DNA from 3 places in the Lysinibacillus sp. NPDC096418 genome. Region 2 is predicted to be linked to each of the others. Evidence: riboswitches for the same ligand, from Rfam matches in the RefSeq annotation. Region 2 holds a riboswitch; each other region holds the start of a gene.
What was found. A riboswitch is a leader RNA that binds a small molecule or an ion and turns the genes downstream of it on or off. The one in region 2 is predicted to bind cobalamin.
Positions count from the first base shown of each region.

Region 1 (7,693 bases), on a different contig from region 2:
AAGCAACGATTGACACTGTCGAAAAAATTGCTGCTTTTATAAAATAATTTGTCTATATCCCTAAAACAATGCGATAATAGAGCAAAATGCTTTTTAAAGGATGACAACATGACACAAACAATTGCACTACAAATCAACAATCAATTTGCAGGCCCATTAAAAAAAGGCTACCCACTAATTTCGAAAGACGCAGTCGATGCACGTAAACTACCTGCCGAGGAAGGTTCCCTATTACGCTTACTAGATATACACAATCGTTTTATCGGAACTGGTTATTACGGCTTACAAAATAAAGGGATTGGCTGGCTATTAACAACAGATGCCAACGAAGAAATTGACACAGCTTTCTTTGAGAAGAAAATCAAAAAAGCCATCCAAAATCGTGAAGCCTTCTTTAATAATCCTAACACTACAGCATTTCGTGCTTTTAACGGTGAGGGCGACGGTATCGGTGGCTTAACAATAGACTTTTTTGATGGTTACTATATGGTAAGCTGGTATAGTGAAGGCATTTACTCCTTCAAGGATGCTGTCTATGAGGCACTTTCTGAAACGGTAAATTATAAAGCAATCTACGAAAAAAAACGCTTTGATAGTAAAGGTCAGTATATCGAGCAAGACGATTTTGTCATGGGTACACCAGGTGAATTCCCATTAATCGTGAAAGAAAACGGCATGAATTACGCAGTCAATTTAAATGACGGCGCGATGACTGGTATTTTCCTCGATCAGCGTGAAGTTCGCCTTGCAATTCGTGAGCGCTACGCTAAGGGTTCGAATATGCTTAATACATTCTCTTACACAGGCGCATTTTCAGTCGCAGCAGCACTTGGTGGCGCTACGAAAACTACAAGTGTAGATGTTGCAAAGCGTAGTTTATCTAAAACTATTGAACAATTTAGTGTCAACTCGATTGATTATGAGGCACAGGACATCAAAGTGATGGACGTGTTCCAATATTTCAAATATGCACAACGTCATAACATGAAATTTGACCTTGTCGTATTAGATCCACCTAGCTTTGCACGCACAAAGCAAATGACGTTTTCAACAGCGAAGGACTATCCAAAATTGTTAATGGATACAATCGCAATTACAGAGAAAAACGGAGTGATTGTCGCTTCTACAAACAACGCAAGTTTTGGTATGAAGAAATTCAAAGGCTTTATCGACCAAGCATTTAAAGCAACTAATACACGCTATAAAATTGTTGAGGAATTCGGGCTACCAAAGGATTTCCGCATACCACGTGAGTTCCCTGAATTCAACTACTTAAAAGTTGTCTTCATTCAAAAATTAAACTAAAAAAACGGGTGTCTCTTTTTGAGGCACCCATTATTATATAAGCTTTTGCCAATAATCAGCAGATTTCGTTCGGTGATAATATTTGTGAAATGGTTCGTCTTGGCGAGCATATACCTGATAGTCCGTGATAATTGCCTGTAACAGTTGTTCAATAAACTGTACAGGTACTTTTTTTGCAAATAACTCCCCTGCCTGTGCATGTCTTCCCATCGGAACAGCTCCTAAATAGACATCAAAACTATCTTTCTGGTAAACAAGGCCAATATCGTCATAAACGGCATTGTAGCAAGCTGATGCACAACCATTCATATTGACACGCAATCTTTTTGGTACCTCTATACCTTCAAGCCGCTCATAAAGCGCTTCTGTTATCGCCGCTGCCTCCATCTTATCCCCATCACAAAAATCACATGCTTTCATCGACACAATAGGACCTTGCTGTGAAATGTATAAGCCTGCCTGTTCTAACTTCTGTCTCACCTCTGGAACATCAATTGTCGGGACGGATAGCAATATACTATAAGATGCAGAGTATTTAATCGCCCCATTCTCCCCGATTACTTCTGCAATTTTTTGAAATTGTACCGGTGTATAATGCTTATTAATAATACCAGGACTTACTGCAAGACGCGTAAATTCACCTACAGTGTTTAACTTTGCAAATGTTTTATCAGGAATATTATATTTGAATGCATTGATTGACATGGTCCCATCTCCCCTTATGAAAAAGGAGCCAGCATATCGCCAGCTCCAGGCCTTTATTAGAAATTATCTGGATAGAATCCTTGTGCTAAAATTTGAATGGCTTCAGCCGCACGAACCCCTTCTGATGCTGCCGAAAGTGGTAAAGTAACAAAACGCTCGTTCATCACTGCATCAGTCTCTTTTAACGCTGGATCATTTTTCAAGAAATTAATTTTTTCCTCTACGCTAGTAGACCCGTAGTCAATAACTACAATAACTTCAGGATTGCGCTCTACTGTGTCCTCTTTTGAAACAGTTGTCCAACCAGACTCAACATCACCGAAGATATTTTTACCACCTGCTACAGTGACAAGCTCATTCATGAAATTTTGCCCTGCGGTAGTAACATCTTGCTTTCCGTTGTCAAAAATAAGGACACGCAATTCTTCCTTTCCTTGTGGTAGCTTCGCTCGAATATCCTCTACTTCTTGTGACATTTGCACAATCAGTGCTTCCCCGCGCTCTTCTACTTCGAATATCTTCGCAATATTACGGATATCCGTGAAAATATCCTCTAATGAAGGATTAGTGGTGCTTGAAGATGTATGTAAATACGTGTGAATTCCTAGTGTCTCAAGCTCTTCTGGTGTACCTACACCCTTCTCACTAAATCCACTCTTCCAACCTGCATATAAAAAATCCGCTTCTGCATCAATCACCTGTTCTTTTGTAGGGTATTGCTCAGCCAAAACCGGAACTTGATCATAGGCCGCTTTTAAAGGTGCATAAATTTTATCATCTAAATACGCTGTTCCAACCATTGAATCTTCTAACCCTAATGCCAACATAATTTCTGTGACATGCTGATTTAAACTAATCGCTTTTTTAGGTGCTTCTGTATAAATCTGTGTCGTATCATTATTTTCAATCGTTACCTCTGTTGCTGCAGCTTGTGCTGGGTCCCACTGTTCATTTTCTGTTTCTGACTTCTGTGCTTTATCGTTCCCACAAGCTGCTAAAATACTTAACATTGCGATTGCAAGAATAAGCCACATGCTTTTAAATGTCTTCATGTCCTTTCCTCCTTTAATGATCAAAATTATATAGAAAGAAATCTATGATCCCTTTGCTAACTACAAGAATTGCTCTGGTATATAGAAAATATGTGGTTTTTTCGTAATGGGATGCACGCTAACCTCTGCATGTACGCCAAATACCTCTTTTAATATGGCAGGTGTTAATATATCTTGTGGTGTCCCATAAGCCATAATTTCTCCGTTTTGCATCACATAAATTTTGTCGCAGTAAGTCGCTGCAATATTTAAATCATGTAAGGCAACCACCACGGTAATCGGTAAACTCCGTATTAGGTCCATTAGCTGTAGCTGATGCTGAACATCCAAATGATTTGTTGGCTCATCTAATACCATTATCTTTGCCTGCTGTGCTAATGCCCTTGCGACAATAACACGTTTTTTTTCACCACCAGATAAGGAACTAAAATTACGTTCCGTTAAATGAACAATGCCAGCTTGGCGCATTGATTGTTCAATGATATCTCGATCCTCTTTCGTATCGCCTTCAATGAGTCGTTTATGTGGAGTGCGTCCCATAGCCACAAGATCCTTAACAGTAAAGTCAAATAGTACTGGTGTTTCCTGTCCTACAACTGCAAGTTGCTTGGCCATCTCCTTTGCGGATTGCTTGTAAATGTTTTCATTATATAAAAACACATCTCCGACTTGTGGTTTAAGCATTCTGTACATATTTTTTAATAACGTGGATTTCCCACTGCCATTTGGGCCAATTAAACCTACAAACTCTTGCTCATGGATATGCATCGATACATTTTTTAATATTTTCGCTTTTTGTACAGTGAAAGACAGATTTTGCGCAACGAATACCATTTAATCCCCCTCCCCGAATGAATAAGTTTGCCTACGGAGCATCCAAATAAAGAATGGACAACCACATAAAGCAGTAATAATCCCAATCGGCATTTCCTCTGGGGCAATGACAATACGCGCTACAGCGTCTGCCCATATTAAAAAGATCGCGCCAAGTAGTGCACTTACGGGTAAGACAAATTTATAATTAGAGCCAACAATCATACGTACAATATGTGGAATAATGAGACCTATAAAGCCAATTGCCCCACTAACTGCTACTAACACGCCCGTTAACAGAGAGATTAAGAGGATAAGGAGCAGTCGGAATTTTTCTATATTGACACCGAGTGTTACGGCTGATTCCTCACCTAGTAACAATAAATTCAAATGACGTGCGTGTAATCGTAAAATTAAATAGACAACAATAAATACGACGAACGGAATCGCTAAATTCGCCCACTTTGCACCAGCCAAGCTACCCATCATCCAATACATTACCGCCTTCAGACCACCCTCTTCTTTCGACATCATCAGCATAAAGTTCGTCATCGCTGATAACACGAGTGACACTGCAATACCTGCTAATAATAAACGAATAACTGAAATTCTTCCTTGTACTCGTGCTAGGAAAAACACGATTATCACGGCTACCGTCGCACCAATAAAGGCTGCAAATGACAGCGCATACATACCTAAATACGAAAAAGCACCAAGTAGTATAACAGACGTTGCTCCAACTGATGCACCCGAGGATATTCCTAAAATATACGGATCTGCAATCGAGTTACGAACTAGGGCTTGAATCGCTGCTCCCGAAATGGCAAGACCAGCCCCGACAATCATAGCTAGTAAGACTCTTGGTGTACGAATTTGCCAAATAATAATTTCTTGTGAGCGACTCCAGTCCGATTCAATGCCAAATAGATTGAAAGGCGCATGTGATAAAATTACACGCCACACCGTACTTGGTGTGATCGATACAGAGCCCACCATGACTGCTATCGTCATCGATACAAAGACGACACCAATCAGTATTACTAGGATTATGGCTATGTTTTTTGTTGTTTGATTCCTCAAAATGCTCTCCCCTCTTATAACAAAGGGCATAAAAAAAATCCCCTTGTCTACAAGAGGATGTCATAGTGAAATAATGGGTTTCTCTACCCTGTCACTACAACCATCCTCGTGGTTCTATGTAAATGTGTTGCTTTAATTGGCAGGTATCCTGGCTTAGGTTCATCGTCTATACGCCTTCCCATAACTTAGCTACAGTGGCATTGTGCATAGACTCCCCATTTACAGTTGCGGGACAGCATCGGAATTGCACCGATTTCCCTTTTAAGCAAATGTCCAAAGACATTTGCACCAATAAAAAACTTCATATTAAGTTATAAAATTTAGAATAGCAGAACTATTCTATTCTAGCAATCACACAAAATTATCCATTTTAGAATTTTCTTTGATATATAAGCACTACTTTATCATAAAGACTATTTATGTAACATGAAATCATTACTGATAATTTTCTGTTACAATAATAGTCAACGACGAATGAAATGAGGATTTTTATGTTAAAGACAATTGGCGTGCTCGCTCATGTCGATGCAGGTAAAACAACTTTCTCTGAACAGCTTCTTTATCATACGAATAGCATCCAAGCTAGGGGTCGTGTCGATCACCAAGATACATTTTTAGATAATCATGCAATCGAACGTGCGCGCGGAATTACTATTTTTGCCGAGCAAGGTCGCATGCAAATCGGAGATGATACATATACGCTTATCGATACCCCAGGTCACGTCGACTTTTCACCAGAAATGGAACGAGCTATACGTGTCATGGACTATGCAATTATTATCGTAAGCGCCGTTGAAGGAGTGCAAGGTCATACTGAAACGGTATGGCAACTTTTACGTCAATATCATGTACCGACGTTTTTCTTTATCAATAAAATTGATCGTGAAGGTGCAGATGTAAATGCAGTAATGGCGCAACTCCAAAAGGAATGTTCTGAGGACGTATTATTTATTAATGAGTCGCTTCGTTCGGACTATGTATCTAGCCAGATTACCGAATGGCTTGCGGAACGTGACGAATTGCTACTTGATTCTTTTCTTACTGAATCGCTGGATGCCTCTACTTGCCTTTCAAGCTTGCAAGCAATGATTAAAGGAGAACGAGCTTTCCCTTGCTTTATAGGATCGGCATTAAAAGATATTGGCATCAAGGAGTTTATAGCTCAACTTCCACTTCTATCTGCGACAAATTATGAAAAAGAAGCACCGTTTCAGGGCGAAGTATTTAAAATTCGTCATGACGGTCATCAACGTCTCACATTTATAAAAGCATTGCAAGGAACCTTACATGTTCGAGATGATTTTACGTTAGGAGTAGTTACAGAGAAGGTAACGGAAATTCGTATTTATAACGGTAATCGATTTGAAACTGTACAAGAAGTAAGTGCTGGGGAAATCTTTGCGGTGAAAGGACTAAGTCAGGCTCAAATTGGTGATGTCCTTGGTAGTTCAATAAATCCACAACCATTTGAGCTTGTACCGACATTACAGGCAAAGGTGCAATATGATGGAGGGCAACATATAAAAGATGTATTAAAAACCTTTCGTTTACTTGAAGCTGAAGAACCTACGTTACGAGTTATATGGAACGAAAAATTTCAAGAGATTCACGTGCATATTATGGGCGTCATTCAACTCGAGGTTCTTCGTGAAGTGCTAACTAACCGCTTTTCTCTAGTAATTACATTTGGTGAGCCTAAAATCCTATATTTAGAAACCATTGCGACGACTGTGACAGGCTACGGTCATTTTGAACCGTTAAAGCACTATGCCGAAGTACATTTATTGATGGAGCCAAACACGCGTGGAACTGGCATTACATTTGTCAATGCATGTCATGCCGATGATTTATCCGTTGGACATCAGCGACTCATTGAAAAACATCTATTTGAGCGCGAACATCATGGTTTATTAACAGGCTATCCTATTACAGATATTCGTTTTACTCTACTAACTGGACGTGCGCATAATAAACATACAGATGGTGGCGATTTTCGTGAAGCAACGTTCCGAGCGCTACGTCAAGGGCTCGAACAAGCTAAAAATGTATTGCTCGAACCATATTACCGCTTCAAACTTAAAGCACCGAACGATTTTATTGGGCGTATGATAACTGATGTTCAACAAGCAGCAGGAACTTTTGACGCACCTATTTTGACTGAGGAGCACGTTTTACTAACCGGCCGTGCCCCTGTAGCTACATTCATGAGCTACAGCACTAATTTTGCCGCTTATACAAATGGCAAAGGCTCACTATCACTGCAGTTTGATGGCTATGATTTGTGTCATAACACTGCTGAGGTTATTGCTCAGATTGGCTATGATAAAAATGTTGATCCTGAATACACATCTTCTAGTATATTTTGCGCTAAGGGCAAAGGCTATTCCGTTCCTTGGCAAGAAGCACAAGAAGCCATGCACTGCTTACGATAGAAAAACAAAACAGACTTCACTCTATATTTTAGGGTTAAGTCTGTTTTTTAATGGAGATTGAAGTAAAAAGAGCCTTACACACTCTGTATCATTAATTTGCTAGCACTAAAAATACAGTAAAACTAATCGCATATAACCCCATTAAACCTACTGACATCTTTGATAATTTTGTTTTGATTGAAAAAGCACTTCGGAAATCCGAAGATCTAAAAAGATTAACAATGAAAATAGATACTGCAAAGAAAAACGAGACCATAGCTATAATTATTGCAACTTGTTCCATTAAAATAACCTCCCGTAACGAAA
Region 1 covers NZ_JBIWEY010000041.1:14,523-22,215, forward strand. The annotation lists gene ACIQZG_RS21265 (alpha/beta hydrolase) at 1-47, shown strand, start outside; gene ACIQZG_RS21270 (class I SAM-dependent rRNA methyltransferase) at 109-1,305, shown strand; gene ACIQZG_RS21275 (precorrin-3B methylase) at 1,339-2,010, opposite strand; gene ACIQZG_RS21280 (ABC transporter substrate-binding protein) at 2,067-3,062, opposite strand; gene ACIQZG_RS21285 (heme ABC transporter ATP-binding protein) at 3,123-3,896, opposite strand; gene ACIQZG_RS21290 (FecCD family ABC transporter permease) at 3,897-4,886, opposite strand; cobalamin riboswitch at 5,077-5,263, opposite strand; gene ACIQZG_RS21295 (GTP-binding protein) at 5,447-7,387, shown strand; gene ACIQZG_RS21300 (hypothetical protein) at 7,479-7,693, opposite strand, start outside.
Region 1: it holds a riboswitch for cobalamin, as region 2 does, so the genes downstream of both, ACIQZG_RS21290 (FecCD family ABC transporter permease) here and ACIQZG_RS14190 ((2Fe-2S) ferredoxin domain-containing protein) in region 2, are expected to answer to the same signal.

Region 2 (7,693 bases):
ATTCGTAATGAGGGCAATAAGGGCTGCCTTTGTGACAGCTGTTGCACAGGCTCCCGTTGTGTAGCCATGACGCATATCTTTGGGATCCTTTTTTACCTTTCGCTCCATTATTTTTTCGCCTGTTCATCCGCTAATAGTGAAATGGCATTTAGGGCTGCAACTGTTACCGTACTACCGCCTTTACGTCCAACGTTTGTAATGTACGGAATTCCTTCAATTTTCAGTAACTCTTCTTTTGACTCAGCAGCTGATACGAACCCAACTGGCATCCCAATAATTAAATCTGGCTTTGCAATTCCCTCTTTAATTAAACGAATTAACTCAAGTAAAGCAGTTGGCGCATTCCCAATGGCATAAATTCCACCCTCATGTAAGCTCACCGCTTTTTGCATCGAAATAATTGCGCGTGTTGTATTTTGCTTTTTCGCTTCAATCGAAACATCCTCATCTGCGATATAGCAGTGTAAATCTCCACCATGTTTTTGGAATCTTTTTCTCCCCGAACCACTTTCAATCATTTGCACATCTGCAATGACATGACGACCTGCAAGAATTGACTTAACGCCCGCTTCAAGTGCTCCTGGTGTGATAATCACACTACGTCCTAATTCGAAGTCAGCCGATGCGTGAATAATACGACGTACAACTTTCCATTCGTCTTCTGAGAAGTTATGCTCTCCCATCTCCTCTGCAATAATTGAGAAACTGTAATCATAAATTTTATCTGGGTCTACTGTTAATGGTTTGAAATCTGTTTTAAAGTCCATTTGTGTTGCCTCCTAATTTGTCTGTCACAGCTTGTACTACCTCTTCAAAAGTAGAATATTGCTGTCCATATTTTATATTTGGTCGTGCGATTAAAATTGTTTCAATATTACATGCAAGTGCGGCTTCAAGTTTTTCATCGACAGAACCGACTTTACCGCTTTCCTTTGTAATCATTAAAGTCACATCATATTGACGGAACAAAGCTTCATTCAATTCCTTTGAAAAGGGGCCTTGAATGGCGACGATATCCTTTTGTACCACACCGAGCGCATCACATTTTTCCATATTATCGAGTCGTGGAAGCATGCGTGCAATCAGGCGTGTATTTTCTAAACCGTGCAATACCTTTGTAAAGGTCGCAAGTGTTTTACTACCCGTTGTCAGCATAATGACACCACGTTTTTCCGCTGCTAACTGCGCGGCTTCCTCGTAATCTTTAACGACTGTAATAAGAGGATGCGCGTATTGCTCATGGGCACGCTCATAGCGAATGTATGGAACATTTGCCATTTCTGCCGCTACCATCGCGTTTTTCGAGGCTTCCTCTGCGAATGGATGAGAGGCATCGACAACAATTTCGTAGTCTTGCTCAGTTAAAATCGTCGCCATTTCTTCTGCCGTTAAGCGACCGACTAAATGCTTAAGACCAACTTCTTCAAGGCTCGCCGCCGCAGATTCTGTGACAACAGTCGCTGTCACATCATATTTCCCTTCCTGCAATTCAAGTGCTAAGCTTCTTGCATCACTCGTACCCGCTAACATGAAGATCATTTCACTGGCTCCTCATGATGGTGGTGATGGTCGTGATCGTGGTGGTCATGATCATGGTCGTGATGATGGTGATGATGGTGATGATGTGCGTGACCATGCACCTCTGCGTAAGCTCGGTAATTTTCTAAATCCTGCATGCCTGTAGAAGTACCATTCACTGCTTGGTCAATACGCTCTAATAGGACATTTTGTAAACGCTCATGATAGCCGAAATAATTAGCTATCTGAATATCACACGCTGGATATTTTTCGTTGAACTGCTGACGCATATCATGCATGCGTTCCATTAAGATGCCAGTAAATAAAAAGTACGGCAACATAACGATTTTCTTGGCACCTAGTTTCACACAACGCTCGATCCCTTCTTCCACTCGAGGATCTGTCACGCCCATAAAGGCACTTTCAACATACTGCACAGGCAGCCTCTCCCAAAGTAAACGTGTGATTTTATAAAAATCGCCATTCGCATAAGGATCACTACCGCCACGTGCAATAAGTAATATCGCTGTATCTTCATGTTTTGCTTCAGCGTCAAAACCAGTTTCTGCTAAACGGTCTTGTAAAATTGAGAAAATCTCTTCGTGAATACCAATCGTTTGGCCATACGTAAAGTGAACATTTGGATAATGCTCACGTGCATGCTCAATTTCTGCTGGAATATGCAATTTCGAATGCCCTGCATGTAGCAAAATAATTGGAATAACATGTACTTCTGTTGCGCCCTTTTTCACGCAATTCGTAATTCCCTGCTCAATATTTGGTGAAGCAAATTCTAAAAAGCACGTCTCCACTAAAAAATCCTTATCAATTCTCGGTGTCATTTGTTCTATAAATGAACGTACCTCATCATTTCCTGCTGCTAAACGGCTACCATGGCCGACAAATAAAATTGCTTTCATCTTTGCTCTCCTCACTAGTCGCCGCACGGAGCTGGCTCTACTTCTATTTTTGAAGACATATCTTGATAGTTAAAATGTAAAATCTTTTTCACACGTTTGAAATATTTAAACAACCGCTCATTTGGATGTGCATTTGCTTTATATTCATCAATAATATTCGTAATTAGTGGTATGAGTTGTTCAGGTTCTAAGCCCTCTACAACCGGTTGTGCCGCATGGGCTGTACGCCCTACTGGCTTTGCCCCAATAAAGACATCAAATTTACTTTTTCGATAAACAATGCCGATATCATCAAACACTGCACGATAACATGCCATGCCACAGCCATTAAATCCAATGTTCAGTGTTTTCGGTAATGCTAAACCACCTAATTTTCCTTGAATTTCTTCGGCATAAGGGATTGAATCTGCCTTTTCGCCATAACAGAAATCACAAGCTTTTAGTGACAGCACATCCCCAATCGGTGCAAGTAAGAAACCTACACTACGAAGCTTGTCTGTAATTACAGACGGCTCTGATGTTGGGATTTTCAAATGGATTTGATGGTCTGGTGTGTACTCCATTGAACCCTCTTCTCCAACTACCTCAGCTAACATCATCATTTGTGCAGGCGTGAAAAATTTATTAGCTACCCCTGGACTTACTGCAAGCTCAAAAATCGACTCTATTTTTTGGTGGACTAGTTTTGGCGTTACGTTAACCGCACTAGTCCCCTTCACCATTGCTAGAGCAGCTGTTGCCATCTCAAGCGTTGTTTTTTTTTTCACTGGAGGGGCTGCTGTTATTGGCGTCACTCGCCCCGCATTTGGATCTGCAGCAAAATCAGTACGCGCTGCACCTGTTTCTTGATTCATCGCCCATGGTTCAGCTTCTTCTTTTAAGCGCTGATGTGGACGTAATGGTTGTTTCTCTTCACCAAGCGTATATTTACGTTGGTAGCCCCTTGGTGTAATCATTTTATTGTCATAGAAGAACGTTGAAGAGTTCCCAATAATAACCGTTGTCAGCATTCCAATATCATGATTAAGCATTTCTGATAAGGTTGTCATCGTCACTTCCTGACGGTCTCGGTAGGCACTTTTTACAAGTCCAACCGGTGTATCTGGCGAACGATACTCTAGTAAAATACGCTGTGCTTCAACAATTTGGCGCGTACGTCTTCCACTTTTCGGGTTGTAAAGTGCGATAACAAAATCCGCCAATGCTGCTGCTTCAACACGTTTTGCAATTAAATTCCACGGTGTTAAATGGTCACTTAAGCTAATTGTGCATGAGTCGTGCATTATCGGAGCGCCTAGTAAACTCGCACAAGAGTTAATAGCGGAAATACCAGGTACGATCTCCACTTCGATACCTGTCGCCTCTGTCCAACCAAGTTCGATTAGCACTTCATAAACAAGCCCTGCCATTCCGTATACACCGGAGTCACCACTAGAAATGACCGACACAATATTTCCGGCTTCTGCCTGACGAACTGCTTCTTGCGCACGGGATACTTCTTCAGTCATGCCCGTACTAACAATTGATTTCGCACTAACTAAATCTTCAATCAATTCTACATATGTTTTATAGCCGATGATAAATTCACTTTGTTGCAGTGCCTCAACTGCACGCGTTGTAATATGTTTGAAATCGCCAGGGCCAAAGCCAACAACGAAAATTTTCCCTTTTTGCACGGTCCAATTACCCCTCTTTCACTTTTTCAATCCCTTTAATAGCCGTCGTTTGTGCTGTTCGTCGTAATGAACCTTCATTAAGTGTAAATACATGCTCACTATGTAAAGATTCATGATGTAAATCTTGCACAAGCGCTCTTGCATGCTCAGTCGTTGGCACACGGTACCAATTCCCTTGCGGATATGCAATAACTACACATGCATCCTTACATCTCCCATTACAACGTGTTCTAGTCGTATGTATTTCTTTATCAAGGGCAAGTGTCTGAATTTCATCACGAATCACCTGCGTAATATCTTCGCCATCTTTTTTCATGCAACTGCTGCCATTGCATATAAAAAGATGTGTTTTCATGCCTTCTAAATTCCAAGTTGTCAAAGTAATTCTCCCCTCATTACTTTTAAGAAAAAGAAAAAACCTTCACTCATAACGAAGAGTAAAGGTTTATTGAAGCCAAATGAACACAGATATATATATAGATACCCGCCCTCGCTTCAACTTCTCCCTCCGAAAAGTTTGCGTGCCATCAATTAAGCAGGTTTCCTGACTTAAGCTTCATTTTACTTTCGCACCTTCCCAAGTTTGCACCAGTGGCATTTGCGATTTCATCAGCTATTACAGTAGCGGGGGCTGTACCGGATTTGCACCGATTTCCCTATTATCTCGAACAGTTTCGAGCACTTAATAGATTTATTTATATTAATTTTCTAGTTTTTTAAAATATAATGAAAAACTGTTTCTATCATAGCTCATAATTATTAAATTTCAAGACTTCTTTTTTAAATTTTTTGCAATCTCCATTAAATTTCTACAAATATTTCCTGCAATAACACCTAACTTCGCTTTAATATATCAGAATTTTCTACACTTAAATTACTGAAAATAAAAATTTTTCCAAAAAGAGATAGATTATTTTCATTGAGCCGTGTTACACTGTGTCGTGAAAACTCACAACAATAACATTTTTTGGTGTAAGGTGCTTGCATCTTGCTTAAAAGGGAAGCCGGTTCAAGTCCGGCGCGGTCCCGCCACTGTACTAGGGAGTTTTATAGATACGTCACTGTCCAACGGATGGGAAGACCTATAAAATGATGAACTAAAGCCAGGAGACCTGCCAAAAAATACGTGACAAGTTTCAACCTACGCGGATAGGTGTGCGGCTTAGCAAATCGTTTTTTCATTTGCTTTTTTCTGCTATGCACTTTTCCAAAAAGGAGAAGTGCTTTTTTATTGCACACACTAAAAGGTCATCATCAAAAATATGAGTTGGCATTTGTTTAAAGAGCATAACACTACTAGAATGCTTTTGATTGTAGTGGAGGCTGGGCGACTCCTGGGGGATTAGCGTCCTAGATGTGACCCAGGAGCGAGGCTTGTAGGGGAACAAAGGCTAAAAACGTCACATCCTGTGACCAACATCCTGTTGCCCCGACGCGGCTTATCGGGCGCCCCCCGGAAAGCGCCCAGGCGGAACGGAAATCAAACCCAAATTTTGGTGATGAATCTAAAAAACAAAAGGAGGAAGAATGTTGAAATTTTCATTTTGGAAGCTTAGTTATTTCTTATTAGCATTTATCATGGTGCCAGATCGTGCATTTGCTATGCACATTATGGAAGGATTTTTGCCACTTGAATGGGCAATTTTCTGGTGGGTTGTATCCATTCCATTTATTATTTTAGGATTACGTTCTATTCGCAAAACGATAGATGAGAATCCGGAAACTAAAATGATGTTGGGGCTTTCAGGTGCCTTTGCATTTGTCTTGTCAGCTCTAAAAATCCCTTCAGTAACAGGCAGTTGTTCGCATCCAACAGGTGTTGGCCTTGGTACCGTTTTGTTCGGACCATTAGCGATGAGCGTAATCGGTACAATCGTATTATTATTCCAATCTTTACTTTTAGCCCATGGTGGGTTAACAACATTAGGGGCAAACGTCTTCTCAATGGCAGTTGTCGGACCATTTATCGTCTATTTTGTCTTTAAAGGGGCACAACAAATTGGCTTTTCATTCTCACTAGCAGTATTTTTTGCAGCAATGCTTGGTGATTTAGGTACATATGTCGTGACATCTGTTCAACTTGCACTTGCATTCCCATCTGAAGTTGGTGGTTTTATGGCTTCATTCACGAAGTTCTCTGGGATCTTCGCCTTAACACAAATTCCACTTGCAATTAGCGAAGGGATTTTAACGGTGATTGTCATGAACTTCTTAAAAAAATACAATGTCAGCGAATTAAAAGCATTACGTGTATTCTCTACAAAGGAGGCACATTAAGATGAAAAAGAATTTACTGTTACTAGCCATTGTCGTGCTACTTGCCATCATTCCCCTCTTAGTACAAAAAGGCGCTGAATTCGGTGGTGCTGATGGAGAGGCCGAAGAAGCAATTGGTGAGATTAACGCAGAGTATGAGCCATGGTTTGAAAGTATTTGGGAGCCACCAAGTGGTGAAATTGAGAGTTTATTATTTGTGCTACAAGCTGCAATCGGTGCTGGTTTTATCGGCTATTTCATCGGTTTCATGCGTGGCAAACATAAAGAAGGTTAACAACAATGCTACTCATTGACAAATATGCTTACATGAATAATTTAGCGTCCGTCCATCCACTAGAAAAGATGACGTTTTCACTTGGATTACTACTACTGTCGCTTATATTTCGAGATGAACATATTTCACTCATTACATTTATTGTAATGAGTGCTTTTATCATTTTTGGCGCAAAAATCCCTTTTACGTATTATCTAAAACTTCTACTACTTCCAGGATTTTTTCTACTCACGAGTCTAGTGACAATTTTGGTTTCGTTTGCCCCTACTTCAAGTGTTTTACCTTCACATATCTGGAATCTCCAACTGGGTGCATGGACAATCTTTATCGGTACATTAAGTATTTCGATGGCACAGGAGCTATTTTTCATTGTACTTGGTAGTATTAGCTGCCTTTATTTTTTAATTTTAACAACATCAGTACAGTCGATTTGTTACGTGCTACGACTGTGGCGTCTACCCGTGTTATTTGTAGAACTAGTGGAGCTAACGTATCGCTTTATTTTCATTTTCTTAGAAAGTATGCAAAAAATTCACCTTGCCCAACAAGCAAGACTCGGCTACCATTCGCCTATGCAGTGGCTGCGCTCTGCATCAATGCTAATTGCGGCATTATTTTCGGAAATGTTCCAGCGTAGTCGTGAATTAAATAATGCGATGCAGGCACGTGGGGGTGAACCTGTTTACTGGCAGGAAACTGCTGCTTATAACAAGAAAAACTGGCTTGGCATTGCTGGCATTGCCATATTATTCGTCATCTATGGAGGGGGTATCATATGAGCGAACTTTACTTTGATCTCAAGCATTTATCCTATGCCTATGCAGACGGTACACATGCATTGACGAACATTACATTACAAATTCCTAAGGGGAAGAAAATCGCAATTCTAGGTCATAATGGCGCTGGAAAATCGACATTATTTCAGCATTTAAACGGAATTTTACAACCAACATCGGGCAGTATTTCATTTTGTGGTGAAAAACTACGCTATAACCGAAAAGCGTTAAAACTATTGCGTCAACAAGTCG
Region 2 covers NZ_JBIWEY010000018.1:38,372-46,064, forward strand. The annotation lists gene ACIQZG_RS14165 (cobalt-precorrin-5B (C(1))-methyltransferase) at 1-108, opposite strand, end outside; gene ACIQZG_RS14170 (precorrin-8X methylmutase) at 108-767, opposite strand; gene cobK (precorrin-6A reductase) at 757-1,539, opposite strand; gene ACIQZG_RS14180 (sirohydrochlorin chelatase) at 1,536-2,438, opposite strand; gene cobJ (precorrin-3B C(17)-methyltransferase) at 2,453-4,114, opposite strand; gene ACIQZG_RS14190 ((2Fe-2S) ferredoxin domain-containing protein) at 4,122-4,493, opposite strand; cobalamin riboswitch at 4,632-4,815, opposite strand; cobalamin riboswitch at 5,066-5,248, shown strand; gene ACIQZG_RS14195 (energy-coupling factor ABC transporter permease) at 5,642-6,391, shown strand; gene ACIQZG_RS14200 (energy-coupling factor ABC transporter substrate-binding protein) at 6,393-6,665, shown strand; gene cbiQ (cobalt ECF transporter T component CbiQ) at 6,671-7,444, shown strand; gene ACIQZG_RS14210 (energy-coupling factor ABC transporter ATP-binding protein) at 7,441-7,693, shown strand, end outside.

Region 3 (7,693 bases), on a different contig from region 2:
TGAGATTGACATTCCCGGTACACCTGATATAAGACGGGCATCATCTAGCAACGCTTGTATTGCCGCAGATTTCGAAACTGACAAAGCATAACTTTGTGTTGCGAATCCTGAGAATAATATAAATATCGTTAATACAAAAACAATAATCTTTTTCATAAACCCTCCTTTTTGAAAAGTTATAAGGGAATAATATAAATAAGCTATTTTTACAACTACTAAACTAAATTTTAACTTATCTTTCTATTCACCTATATAATATCAAGTAATTGTGAAGAGTTACACATAACGAACGGATGCGTTAGTTCAATAAGTAAAACGATCTTCCACAATCGGGCGCTTTCCTGAAATAAGGAAAGTGCTTTTTTCATTAAAGGGCCAGATTGTGGAATAAGGGGTCTAGTCAGATTTATGCGGATTTACAACGGTAAACAAAGAATTGTTCCCAAACGAAGGTTTGGGAATGTTAATTCTTTAACTAGAAAATTATCTAGAAACTATATGTGTTAAAATAATATAAAAAATCGGAGCTATATGACTGATTAGCAATCAGTAGTGATATTTATGATTATTGAAATTGACGGTTTCTTTAACCAAGCTCTACTTACAGGAAGAAAGTGTTCAAAACAACAATTGAAACAAATGTACCTCCAAGCAAAAGAATTGACCTTGGACTCACGTAATCTTCCTAACATTTTTTTTAGACTTCATAACTTTGAGCAAGTCCCTTATTCAGAGGATATTAAAGTTAATTTTGTTTTAGATACTGATACAGATAGAATTTATTCACCTTCATACTAAAATTCCAGGAAAGTTACCAAACACCGCTTTGGGGACATTTTTACTTCGAACGGCGCAGGATAGTTGAACAAAATAATATGGTATAATCAATTTGGTAAATATAAGAAAATTTGTAATTATTATATTAAAGTGGGTTTTAAGGGAGAAAATTAGATGAGGAATATTCCTAAAAAAATTGATGAAGTATTAGATACATACTTTGATTACATTGAATTGAAATTACCCAATTTACTTGAAGCTTATTATCTTTTTGGTTCAGCCTCATTAGGTGCATTTAAGGATGGATTTAGTGATATTGATTTTATTGCGGTAATAAACCGAAAATTAGTTGAAACAGAGGTAAATATTCTTAAAGAAATTCATAAGGATATGCAAAGAGAGTACCCAAAAACAAATTTAGACGGGTTTTATATAGAGAAGGATGATATGGTGTCTTTAAACAAAGTCAATATTTTATGTATTCGCTTTAATGATGGAAAGTTCAATGGGTTTACAGAGTTCGATAAAAACTCAATAGACGCTTATCAATTAAAGAAATACGGGATAACTATAAAAGGACAAAAAATTGAGGATGTCTGCTATACGGTTGATTGGAATATCTTAATTAATAATATGAGAGATAATCTTAATACTTATTGGCTTAGTTGGTGGAGTGATTGTAAGCGGTTCCCTACCATCAATAACATAGGTTTATTATTTAGTTTACATATGGTTGAGTGGGGAGTTTTGGGAGTTTCTCGTCTTTATTATACATTTAAAGAAAAAGATATTACTTCGAAAGTTGGAGCAGGTGAATATGCATTAAAGGTGGTTCCTCAAAGATGGCATAAGATTATTAATGAGTCTATGAGGTTACGGAATGACAACAAAAAGTCTTTATACAAATCCGTTTTCAATAGACGAAAAGATGCATTGAACTACATTGAGTTTATGATTCAAGAATGTAATAACCTTTTTGATTAAGTATTTGCTTCTTGAACTAACGGAGAGTTTTTAGTACAACAAGGATTTATAACGTATACATAACTACACCTAATAACGTTTCCAAACGCAAGTTTGGAAACACACCAAAAAGGCACGAATGTTGTTAAATCAACGTTCGTGCCTTTTTACGAGGACTATTGTTTATACAGCTTTTTATGTAAAGCTATATAAACATAGCTACGATAGGACTTTTCGAGATTTTTCAGAGTATGTTATCTTAATAAAAATAAAAATAAAAACCTGTATATAGAGACAATTTATTAAGCTGTATACCTGCATTTTTTTATCGTTCTTCTACTTCAATTACAGGGGCTATAGTTGAAAAACTATCTTCCGCAATCGGGAGAGATTCTGTAATAAGGATCAGCGCTCGTTTTCATTAAAGGGCCATATAACTGAATAAGAATCTTGTTATAATGTAATAAAGATGATTGGAGAATCGATTTGAAAATTAACTATCCTTTTAAACCAAAATCAAATAAAAAACTGATACCAGGTCAATTCTGGGCGATTCCTTTACATAATGGAATGTTTGCTTGCGGTAGGGTTATACAGGTTACGGGAGAATATAGTGCCCCGCCAACAAGGACTTTCCTTGCTGGTTTGATGGATTGGATAGAAAGTGTTCCTCCTACATCAGAAGCAATTGCAGGGTCAAAAACTTTAATTCAAGGAGTAGCACACATTAATTGCATATACGAAACTGGATTAGGCTGTATGATCACTGGGTACCGTCCATTGGAGTTAGACTCTATTGAGCCTAATTATTTTCGTTCTCAAACAAGCTACCAACCTGAATATTGTAAATTAATGAAAGGGTTAGAAGAAATAAGACCAATTACAAAAGAGGAATGGGAAAAATGTGAAACCTTGGGGATTTGGGGTATGGATTACATAAGGGTACTTGCAGAATCAAAGTTATTAAGCTAAAGGTCACATTTTCAGAAGTTGAATTTGCGTCTTTTTGCTTTTAATGTGCCAATTATTCCGATTGATATTCATACGTCTTGAGGTGTGTGTGATTTATCGATTTAATTGTAGGTCCAGAAGAAATTTCATAGGTCATTCGATGGATATTTGTAAATAGTGTTTCACCGTAAATAAAGTTGTTTAAAAAAATGAGCTGATACTTCAAAATGAATAGTATTGGCTCTTGTCATTTACGATGCAGTAAAAGAATGGGGTATCGAATAGTTAAAGTAAGGCATGATTTTTACGATTGAAGGAGGTACGTATTTTGGCAAAAGTAAGTATAAAGCACATTGACGCGTTTAGTTCCATTCCAGAGAAAGGGAATCCAGCTGGTGTTGTATTGAATGGCGAGGATTATACAGAAAAACAAATGCTCACTATTGCTGCAACAGTTGGATTTAATGAAACAGCTTTTGTTGTTTCTTCGAACATTGCTGATTTTCGAATTCGTTACTTTACACCTGGACATGAAATGAATTTATGTGGTCATGCGACAATGGCAACGATTTATGCTCTAAGAATGAATGGACTTTTAGAAAAATCAGCTTTTACAATTGAAACGAATGCAGGTGTATTGCCGATACAGACTTGTGAAAAAAATAATCAATTACTAATCACTATGCAACATGCAAAACCACAGTTTCAATCATTTAGTGGTTATAAGTCTGATTTAGCAGCTTCCATTGGATTACGAGAAGATGATTTACATTCAGAATATCCAATTGTTTACGGAAGTACAGGCATTTGGACTTTAATTATCCCGATTAAAGAGTTATCAAGCTTTTCAAAAATGACACCCAACACCGAAGAATTTCCGAAGGTATTATTTGAGATGCCAAAAGCTTCTATACACCCTATCTGTTTTGAAGTGCGAGATCAGGGAAGTGATCTGCATGCTCGTCATTTTTCATCTCCTTATTCGGGTACTATTGAAGATGCAATTACAGGAACAGCTTCAGGTGTGATGGGCGCGTATTATAAAAAGTATGTAAATGAAAATATTAGTTTGCCTGCGACACTTATTGTTGAACAAGGACATGAAATCAATAAAGATGGACGCGTATATGTACATGTAAAAGAAGAAAAAGAGCAACTAGACATCTCTATCTCAGGTACGGCTGTTTTTGTGAAGAATATTGAGATTGAAATAGAATAATCCATCATATGGGGACATTCTTTAAAGATTCGCCTGCCATCAGGGTAGCAGGGTTGGCTAGGCTTTACCTTGTGAAATGAGAATGTATACGACAACAATTCTAATAAGGGAATTTATGAGGTACTTTCTTTGTCAGTGGCCTCGCATAAAGTTTTGGTGTCCGATAATATATCGTTACTTTTGCTTATGCTATACTATATTGGCTGTTAGCGAACCATTGTACTAGAGTGATAGGGATTTAAAGAGTAGATTATTAGCAAGTTATTATATTGAGTCATTTGACGAAAAATATAGAATAGTTTGATTTTAAGGAATTCCCTTTTCTAGATTTACTTTTTATTTGAAGGATGGTACACTTAGTTCTATTGAAAAAACAATATATTGTGTTCGTTTTATCAAGGTACTACTATATGTAGTTTAAAAGGGAAGTTCGGTGCAATACCGACGCTGTCCCCGCAACTGTGAAGCTGACGATGATTAAAGCCACTGTGCATCTGCATGGGAAGGAAATCAGAGGATGAAGCAAAGCCAGGAGACCTGCCTATATAAAACAAATCAATCATTTCTTCGGGGAATAAGAAATGGGGACGTCACCTTTTTGGGTATTTTAAACGTTTCTATTTCAGGCTATCTCTCTAAGAGATAGCCTTTTTTATATTTTGAAAAGAGGGATTTAAATGAAACTGTATACGAAAACAATCTGTCCAAAATGTCTTTGGGTAAAATCGGAATTAAAACGTGCAGGACTTGAAGCGGAAATTGTGAACATTGATCACGACGAACAAGCAAAGCAAACAATTATTGAAGCAGGCTTTTTAAGCGTACCTGTTCTTGAAGTAAAAGGAACATTTATAGGAGATGTAAAAGAAATAGTTTCTCAAATTGAGATGATTGCCTAATGATAGTTTTTGCTAGTCGTACAGGGAATGTTCGAAGTGTTGTTTCTAAATTAGGGGTGGAATCGATTGAAATCTCTGAAGGATTACTGTTAGATGAGTCCTATCTTTTAATAACATACACAGACGGATTAGGTGATGTCCCTGAAAAAGTGACTCGTTTTTTAGAACAAAACAAGGAGTTTTGTAAGGGAGTAGTTGTCAGTGGCAATAGTAACTTTGGGCATACAGTATTTGGCGGTGCCGGAGAAAAAATTGCAGCAACGTATGATGTTCCCTTAGTGCGTAAATTAGATTTACGAGGATATCAAGCTGATTATGATGCAATACAAATGTTTTATGAAATGAGAGTGTTGGGATGAAAACATATTTAAAGCTTAATAATGATGTACTGAATCGTTATAGCACAACAGGTCAACTAGAGTTAGAAAAGGATCGTGAAGCAACGCGCCGTTACTTTTTAGAATATGTAAATGTGCGTCTACGTTATTTTATTGATATCGAAGAAAAAATTCGCTATTTAGTCGATGAGGGTTACTATGAAAAACAATTTATCGACAAGTATGATATGGAATTTATTAAACAGCTATACAAGAAAGCCTATGATTATAATTTTCGTTTCCCATCCTTTATGAGTGCGAGTAAGTTTTATGATAGCTATGCAATGAAAAGTCGTGATGGGGAAGAAATTTTAGAAAAATATGAGGACCGAATTGTCATCATAGCTTTATATTTAGCACAAGGTGACACGGTCTTAGCTGAACGTTCGGTAGAAGCTATGATGGAAGCATATCAACCTGCAACGCCAACAGCATTAAATAGTGGGAAGAAAGCACGTGGCGAATTAGTAAGCTGTTTTAAATTATCAATGGATGACTCCATGAATAGTATTGCTGAAAATATTGGTTATTGTTTGGAGCTATCACGCCTTGGTGGTGGAGTGGGGGTAAACCTAACAGATTTACGTCCATTAGGTGATCCGATTAAAGAGATTTTAAATCGTGCAAGTGGCGTAATCCCAGTCGCTAAACTTTTAGAAAATTCTTTCAGTTATTCAAATCAGCTCGGACAACGAAATGGCTCAGGAGTTGTCTATCTAAATATTTTCCATGCAGACATTGAAAATTTTATTTCATCAAAAAAACCGAATGCCGATGATAAAATTCGTCTCGCAACGCTATCAACGGGAATTATTATCCCAAGTATTTTCTTCGAACTCATGAAACGTGATAAAGATATTGTGTTGTTTAGTCCATACGATATATTTAGAGAATATGGAAAGCGTATGTCTGATATTTCGATTTCAGAGATGTACTATGAATTCCTTGATAATCCGAATATCCGTAAAATTAAGCGTTTGAATGCGCGTAAGCTTTATACAGAAGTGAAAAAAGCACAATTTGAATCAGGCTATCCATTTGAAATTTTTGATGATAATGTCAACGATGTGCATCCACTCAAAAATATCGGTCGAGTAAAAATGTCAAACTTATGTACAGAAATTTTACAAGTACAGCAAACAAGTATAATTACTGACCAAGATGAACCGAATGAATACGGGTTAGATGTATCGTGTAACTTAGGGTCAATTGATATCCATGCAGCAAGTAAAGTAAATGATTTTGGAACGTTAGTTGATACAGCTATGCACCTATTAACGAATGTGTCACAAATGACGAACATCAAGAATGTACCGTCTGTTGTAAAAGCGAATAAATTAATGCATTCAGTAGGGCTTGGTTGTATGAATCTACATGGCCACCTGGTTACAGAGGGAATCATGTACGGCTCGAAGGAATCGATTGATTTTATGGATCATTTTATGGAAGCGATGAACTATTATTCACTCAAATCATCAATGGAGATTGCCAAAGAAAGTGGCGAAACATTCTACCGATTTGAGGATAGTGATTACGCTTCAGGCATTTATTTTGGTCAATATGTAAATAAACTCGAAGAAGAATTATCTCCTGTAGTGTTAAAAGCACTTGGTAATATTCCAATCATTACGACAAAGATGTGGGAAACATTAAAGCAGGATGTTATGCAATACGGTTTATTCCATTCATATCGTTTAGCTATTGCACCAACTGGTAGTATTTCATATATTCGTAGTTGTACAGCTTCAATTGCTCCAAGTACAGAGCGTGTAGAGGTACGTGACTATGCGGATAGTCGAACAATTTATCCAATGCCGCATTTAACGAATGAGAATAGCCATTTATATGTAGAAGCATATGATGTTAATCCTTATGATTTAATCGATTTATATGCAGCTTCTCAAAAGCACGTAGACCAAGGCATTTCGATGACACTTTATGTGACTGACAATTGGACAACAGAACAATTGGCTAAAATCTACATTTATGCATGGGTAAAGGGGATTAAGTCCGTTTACTATGTACGCCAACGATTACAAAGCTTAGAGGAGTGTGTAGCATGTCAAATTTAATTTACGAGGCGGTCAATTGGAATAAGCCAACTAGTGAACTTGCACAAGTATTTTGGGACCAGCAATGGAAGCAAATTTGGTTTCCTGAAGAAATTGCAGTAAGTAAAGATATTAAACAGTGGAAGAGTTTTGAACATCAAGATACGTATAAAAAAGTATTTGCTGGATTAACATTACTTGATACAGTTCAGACAAATATCGGGATGAATCGTGTTGCTGCATATACAACAGATTTACAAGAAAAGGCTGTTTTAACCGTTTTTGATTCATTTGAGGCGATACATGCCAAATCTTATTCTTATATATTCACAACGCTTTGTACGAACGAAGAAATAGACGAGCTATTTGAATGGGTAAAGAAAAATGAATACCTTCAGTATAAGGCGAATAAAATTGGGGATATTTACAATAGTATTGAAGAAGGAGATTCAGAGA
Region 3 covers NZ_JBIWEY010000038.1:7,917-15,609, reverse strand. The annotation lists gene ACIQZG_RS20625 (serine hydrolase domain-containing protein) at 1-156, opposite strand, end outside; gene ACIQZG_RS20620 (hypothetical protein) at 562-798, shown strand; gene ACIQZG_RS20615 (aminoglycoside adenylyltransferase domain-containing protein) at 952-1,761, shown strand; gene ACIQZG_RS20610 (Imm26 family immunity protein) at 2,227-2,712, shown strand; partial or broken gene ACIQZG_RS20605 (DUF3888 domain-containing protein) at 2,765-2,851, opposite strand; gene ACIQZG_RS20600 (PhzF family phenazine biosynthesis isomerase) at 3,020-3,910, shown strand; cobalamin riboswitch at 4,292-4,469, shown strand; gene ACIQZG_RS20595 (glutaredoxin family protein) at 4,588-4,809, shown strand; gene nrdI (class Ib ribonucleoside-diphosphate reductase assembly flavoprotein NrdI) at 4,809-5,168, shown strand; gene nrdE (class 1b ribonucleoside-diphosphate reductase subunit alpha) at 5,165-7,258, shown strand; gene nrdF (class 1b ribonucleoside-diphosphate reductase subunit beta) at 7,246-7,693, shown strand, end outside.
Region 3: it holds a riboswitch for cobalamin, as region 2 does, so the genes downstream of both, ACIQZG_RS20595 (glutaredoxin family protein) here and ACIQZG_RS14190 ((2Fe-2S) ferredoxin domain-containing protein) in region 2, are expected to answer to the same signal.